Regions from separate parts of the Paraburkholderia sp. A1BS-2L genome, predicted to be linked through region 2. Evidence: riboswitches for the same ligand, from Rfam matches in the RefSeq annotation. Region 2 holds a riboswitch; the other holds the start of a gene.
The links. A riboswitch is a leader RNA that binds a small molecule or an ion and turns the genes downstream of it on or off. The one in region 2 is predicted to bind glycine.
Positions count from the first base shown of each region.

Region 1 (3,401 bases), on a different replicon from region 2:
GGCGGAACTCGAAGAGCGCGTGCTCGACGGCCGGCTCCACGTCGCGATCGGCCACTTCCCGATTCACGTGCCGGGGCTCGCCTACACCGAGCTCTATCTCGAGCCCGATGGGCTCTATTGCGGCAAGGGCAATCCGCTCTTTGCCGGGGCACGGGAAAACGGCATTCAGATCGAAGCCATTGCCACGAGCCGCATCGCCGCGCGCGGCTACCTGCAGCAGCACGACCTGAAGATGCTGAGTGCGAGCAAGGCTGCGGCGACCGTCGACAACGTCGAGGCGCAGGCGATCCTGATTCTCTCGGGCGCATATATAGGATTCCTTCCAAATCACTACGCGGCGCGCTGGGTCGAGCGCGACGAGATGCGGCGCATCGGCCCGGAGCAGTTCGGCATGCAGTCGCCCTTTTGCGCGGCGACGCGCCGGGCCTCTGCCGTACCTTCGATTTTGCAGGCCTTCATGGTGGACCTGCACGAAGTCTGGGTGCATGAACACGCGGACCAGCACGCGGACGAAAAGCCGCCCGCGCGCCGCAAATAGCCGCGCCGCCCGCGTGCTTGCGCGGGCGGCCATGAGGTGCTGCGGTCAAGTCAAGCGACGATGCCGCGACGCTCAGGCGGTCGCCAAGCGAACGCCCTGGGCACTGCCCGCCATGCCCTCGATCAGCGCGGCGACGTTCTCCGCCGTTGCCGCCGACAACGTCCAGCCGAGGTGCCCGTGCCCGGTGTTGTAGAACACGCCCGGCATGCGTCCCCGGCCGACCTTCGGCAGCATGCTCGGCAACATGGGCCGCAGTCCGGCCCACGGGATCACGCGCGAGGTGCTGACCTGCGGGAACAGGCGCCGCGTCCACTCGACGAGCGGCGCGACGCGGTCGGCGCGAATGTCCCGGTTAAGGCCGTTGATCTCGGCCGTGCCGGCCACGCGGAAGCGCTCGGCGCCCAGCCGGCTTGTGACGATCTTGGCGCTCTCGTCGAGCAGGCTGACCCATGGCGCCGCACGCTGGCTCGTCTCGTCGTCGAGGCATACGGTGATCGAATAGCCCTTCACCGGATACACGTTCACGCGGTCGCCCAGCATCGACGCGAATGCGCGGCTGTTGACGCCCGCGCAAACGACGATGCGCTCGAACCTCGCGTGGTGAGCGGCGCCCTGCTGCGTCGCCGATACCGTAAAGACACCGTCCGAATCGCGCCGGATCGCCGTGATCTGCGTGTCGTGGCGAAACTCCACGCCGTGCCGCACGCACGCTTGCGTCAGGCCGCGCGTGAACTTGTGGATGTCGCCGGTCGAATCGGAGGGCGTGAAGAAGCCGCCGTAAAACGCGCCCTCCAGCGTGGGCTCGATCTGGCGGATCTCGGCTGCGGTCACCGGCCTGCGGTCGAGACCGCCTTCGGTCAAGATGGCGTTGACCTTCGATGAAGCGTCGAAGCTCTTGCGGTCCCGGAAGATGTGCAGGATGCCGCGCTGTTCCAGGTCGAATTCGATCCCCTCCTTGCGCGCGGTCTCGAACAGGTGTTCGCGGGCCGCGATGGCAAGGCGCACGGTTTCGAGCGTGTTTGCCCGATAGTTCGGAATCTGCCGCAGGAACTCGGCCATCCACGAATATTTGTGCCAGCCCGGCAGCGGGTTTACGAGCAGCGGCGCGTCGCGCGTGAGCATCCAGCGCAGGCCTTTGAGAACGGTGGCGGCGCTGTTCCAGACTTCGGCGTTGCATGCGGAGAGTTGGCCGCCGTTCGCGAACGAAGTCTCCATCGCGCTATAGCGATGGCGTTCGAGCACGGTAACGCGAAAACCGCGCTTGGCGAGGGCGTAAGCGGTCGTGACGCCGGTAATCCCGGCGCCAATAATGGCGATTCGTGACATGACATGGTCCAGATTAGATTGAGCACTTGTCGTTTCCGACACCTGTGCCCCATCTGTCCATGTACCTGAGAGTTTCTTTCCGCGCCGGCGCTGGACGCGCCGGCGCGGAAATCTCCTTCGGTGGGCGCGTTCGCGCCGCTCTCCAGATGTTCTTGCTGCAGGGTCCTTGTGCCTGAGAGTTTCCGGGGCGGTTGCTCCGTCGGCGCCGTCAGGTGCTTTCGCAGTGACGGTCTCTCCCGCTGCAGCGTGTCGAACAGCGCAACGATAGCGGGCCGTTATTGCGCTTGCAAGCGATTTTTCGCTGGCACGCTGCTCATGGGCCGTTGACCGCCGCGCTCGGGGAGCGCATGCATCAATGCGCAAGAATCAATGCGCGAGAATGCCCATCGCCGTCTTCTTCAATTCCAGAAAATGCGGCTCGAACGCGACCTCCGGCGTGCGCGGGCGGTCCAGCTCGATGGGCACGTCGAGTGCCACCCGCCCAGGACGCGCCGAAAGCACCACGAGCCGCGTGCCGAGAAAGATCGCTTCGTCGATGTCATGGGTGATGAACACGATCGTGCAATGAAGCTTCTCCCATAGCTCGGTCAAGAACGTCTGCATGGAATGGCGCGTCTGCGCATCGAGTGCGCCGAAGGGCTCGTCCATCAGCAGCACCTTCGGCTTCATGACGAGCGCCCGCGCGATCGCCACGCGCTGCTGCATGCCGCCCGACAACTCGTAGGGCTTATGTTTGGCGAACGATTCCAGGCCGATGATGCGCAGGATCTCCGCGGAATCCTTGCGCCGTTGCTCTTTGGGAACCCCGTGCAGCGAAGGACCGAACTCGATGTTTTCTTCCACGCTGAGCCACGGAAACAAGCCGGCCTGCTGGAACACCACGACACGGTCGGCGCCGGGCTGTTCCTTGACCTCGCCATCGATATAGATGTTGCCCCGCGAGGGCGACGTCAGACCGGCGAGCAGGTGCAGCAAGGTCGTCTTTCCGCAGCCGGAAGAGCCGAGCACGGTGATGAATTCGCCGCCCCGGAACTGCAGATTGATGTTTTCCAGTGCCGTGGTGGCGCCGAAAGTCTTGTACAGGGAATCGATGACGATGTTCAAGTTCGTCTCCTGTTCGACGGTCAGACCGTCAATGGATCAATGCGCGAATGAGTCAATGCGCCAACGCTTTCGAATACTGCGGCGCGACGTTCGCGTCGAAGTTCGCCGGCACCGACGGGATACGCCCGATCTGGTTGAGCACCTTGGCGGTATTCACCAGCGTCTGGTACGTCGCGGAGGTTTTGACGCCGGCGTCGAGGCCCATCACCTTGGGCGTGGTCTGGTCGGCACCGGAAAAGAGCTCGTAACCGGCGAGCTCGCTCGTCGCAACCGGCACGGTCACGCCGGTGGCCTTCGCCATCTCGGCGATCGCCTGGTCGCGATTCTTCATCGTCACCTGATAGCCCGCGTCGAGCGCCTTGACGAAGCCGGTCACCAGGTCCGGATGCGCTTTCGCCCATTCCGCGTTGGCGATGCACACGTTGTAGCTGGA
Region 1 covers NZ_CP120429.1:154,521-157,921, reverse strand. The annotation lists gene P5W98_RS15495 (LysR family transcriptional regulator) at 1-538, shown strand, start outside; gene P5W98_RS15490 (D-amino acid dehydrogenase) at 611-1,864, opposite strand; glycine riboswitch at 2,015-2,114, opposite strand; gene P5W98_RS15485 (ABC transporter ATP-binding protein) at 2,231-2,968, opposite strand; gene P5W98_RS15480 (taurine ABC transporter substrate-binding protein) at 3,021-3,401, opposite strand, start outside.
Region 1: linked by a shared signal. The riboswitch ahead of P5W98_RS15490 (D-amino acid dehydrogenase) and the one ahead of gcvT (glycine cleavage system aminomethyltransferase GcvT) in region 2 are both predicted to bind glycine.

Region 2 (3,401 bases):
CGGCCCCGATGCCGTTCACGCGTCGCCCCTGCTACGCGTGCCACAATGACGGGCTCCCGCCACCCCCGGCGACGGCTCGCGCCGCGCCGCTTCATTGCTGGAAAGAGGACGCGCTTCATGACTGCCCCCCTGCAAATCGGCCTGATGGGCTACGGCTTCGCCGGCCAGACCTTCCACGCTCCCGTGATCGCCCATAGCGGCGCCGCCACGCTTGCCGTCATCGCGACGAGCCGGGCCGAGCACGCGCAGGCCGACTACCCGGACGCCGCGATCGTCCCGGACTTAGACGCCCTGCTCTCGCTCGACGCCATCGAATGCGTAGTGATCGCCACGCCCAACGACACGCACTACGAGCTCGCGCGCCGCACGCTGGAGCGCGGCAAGCATGTGCTCGTCGACAAGCCGGTCACGCTCAGCGCTGAAGAGGCGCGCACGCTCGCGGCCATCGCGAAGCAGCGTGGCCTCGTGTTCGCGCCGTTCCACAACCGCCGCTGGGACGGCGACTTCCTCACCGTGCGCGAGCTGCTCGCGAACGGCGCGCTGGGGCGCGTCACGCACTTCGAATCGCATTTCGACCGCTTCCGCCCGCAGGTGCGCCAGCGCTGGCGCGAGGACGCCACGCGCGGCGGCGGCCTGCTCTACGACCTCGGGCCGCATCTGATCGACCAGGCGCTCGCGCTGTTCGGTGCGCCCGAGGCAGTCACGGCGTTCGTCCACGCGCGCCGCGACAATGCCAGCGCGCCCGACTACGCGCATCTCGTGCTGCGCTACCCCGGCCATGACGCCGTGCTCCACGCGAGCGCGCTGGCCGCGTTCGCGCCGCGCTTCGTGATTCATGGCACGCGCGGCAGCTACCTGAAGAACGGGCTCGATACGCAGGAAGATCAATTGAAGGCGGGGCTGCGTCCGGGCCAGCCCGGTTTCGGCGAAGGCAACGAAGCGGGCCGCCTGCACACACTGGCCGACGATGGCACGGAAGCCGAGCGCACCGCGCCCAACGCCGCCGGCAATTACGCCGATCTCTATCGCGCGCTCGCGGCCGCGATCCGCGATGGCGAGCCATTCCCGGTGAGCCCGCAGGATGCCATTGACGTGATGAGCATCATCGAGATCGCCACGCAAAGCGCTGCCGAAGGCCGCACGATTGCGTTCACGCGTGCAGCTTGAGCCGCCCGCCTCGCAGCTTGCATTTCACCGACGCGGCTGAAAGGTCTGAACAAATCGTTACAAGTGCGCGCCGCACCCGGGTCATCGGGCGGCGCGCGCGGCACGTTTGCGGACGTACGACGCAAAAAAATGCAGCAACGACGACGAGAAGCTGCAAACAAGGAGAGTCTCAATGACCCGTTTGAACCGTGCCATCCGCTACGCCGCCGCCGGCGCGCTCATCTCGACGCTCGCTGCGTGCGTGGTCAACCAGTCCGCCCCGCGCCCCACCGTGGTGGTGGCCCCGAATCCCGGCCCGAGCCCGCATGATGTGGCCGTGGAGCGCCTGCATCAGATCGACGGACGCCTCGACAATCTGGGCCGCCGCATCGATATGCGCGTGAATCAGGGCTACTATCCGCCGCCCCAGGGGGCTGCGCTCCATCACCGCCTCGACACGATCCGCGGCGAAGCGCACGACATGGCCAGCCAGCACGGCGGCGGCATCTCCGCCGACGAGCAACACGTGCTGAACCAGGAGCTGGATACGGCGGCGCGCGCGATCGGTGAGTAACCCGGCACCTCAGGCGACGCGCTGTGCAGCCAGCCGCGCGCCGCCTGCCCCGATTTTTTCCGCATTGACACACCGCCCAAGCGTCGCGCACAATCGCTGCGCGCGCCGGGAGAGCGCGCCGTTTGTCGCACCCTGCCATCGAGCGGGTGCAATGCGCGGCGCCGCCGAAGGGGCAACCCACAAACTCTCAGGCAAAAGGACCGTGCGCGCCGGACCTTCGAATCGCCCGCTCGCCTTCCAGCGCAGCGCGTGAATTTCGAATCCGCAACTCTGGAGAGCGGCAGTAGAACGGCGGCGGAGGATCGTAACTCCTGGCGTTCAGGCTGCCCACCGAAGGGGCGCGCGCCATCGAGCACCATCAAGCACGGCGCAATCTCTCAGGTATCGAGGACAGAGGGGCCATGCAAGAACCGACCCCAGGCATTGGGCCTGTGGCGTTTCCTGCATGGCCTTTTTCGTTTTCGCGCGATTTTTCGTGACCGCCTGAGGCCCCATGACCGAACTCAAACGCACCCCGCTGAACGACTCGCATCGCGCGCTCAATGCCCGCATGGTCGACTTCGGCGGCTGGGACATGCCCGTCAACTACGGCTCGCAGATCGACGAGCATCGCGCCGTGCGCACCGATGCCGGCATGTTCGACGTCTCGCACATGTGCGTCGTCGACTTCTCGGGCGCGAAGACGCGCGAGTTCTTCGCCCGCGCGCTCGCCAACAACGTGGCCAAGCTCGTCACGCCGGGCAAGGCGCTCTACTCGTGCATGCTGAACCCCGAAGGCGGCGTGATCGACGACCTGATCGTCTATTACTTTGCTGAAGATACGTTCCGCACCGTGGTCAACGCGGGCACCGCCGAAAAAGACATCGCCTGGTTCGAGAAGCTCAACGCCGAAGGCGGCTTCGGCCTCACCGTCACGCCGCGCCGCGATCTCGCGATCGTCGCCGTGCAGGGCCCGAACGCACGCGAAAAGGTCTGGCAAGTCGCGCCCGCCTCGCGCAGCGCCACCGAACTGCTCAAGCCCTTCAACGCCGCGAAGATCGAAGCCTCGCCGTTCGGCGAATTGATGATCGCTCGCACCGGTTACACCGGTGAGGACGGCTTCGAAGTCGTGCTGCCCGCCGCCGCCGTAGGCGAGTTCTGGGATGCCCTGCAGCGCCAGGGCGTGAAGCCCTGCGGCCTCGGCGCGCGCGACACGCTGCGCCTCGAAGCGGGCATGAATCTCTACGGCCAGGACATGGACGACACCGTCTCGCCGCTCGACGCGGGCCTTGCCTGGACCGTCGACATGAAGGAGCCGCGCGACTTCGTCGGCCGCCCCGTGCTCGAAGCCAACGGCTCGCGCATGGCCTTCGTCGGCCTGATCCTGCAAAAGGAAAACGGCAAGGCCGGCGGTGTGCTGCGCGCGCACCAGAAAGTCGTCACGCCGCAGGGCGAAGGTGAAATCACGAGCGGCACCTTCTCGCCGACGATGCAGGAATCGATCGCCTTCGCGCGCGTGCCCCAGGGCGTGCAGCCGGGCGACGTCGTGCAGGTGTTGATCCGCGATAAGGCCCTGCCCGCAAGCGTGGTAAAACTGCCCTTCGTGCGCAACGGCAAGGTGCTCGCCGCTTGAGCCAAGGCGATCCGCGAGGATCCGCGCCACGCACGCCCCCCCTCTTTCAAGCCATAACGAACCACGCAC
Region 2 covers NZ_CP120428.1:3,131,812-3,135,212, forward strand. The annotation lists gene P5W98_RS14335 (oxidoreductase) at 118-1,167, shown strand; gene P5W98_RS14340 (hypothetical protein) at 1,349-1,720, shown strand; glycine riboswitch at 1,817-1,932, shown strand; glycine riboswitch at 1,981-2,124, shown strand; gene gcvT (glycine cleavage system aminomethyltransferase GcvT) at 2,214-3,332, shown strand.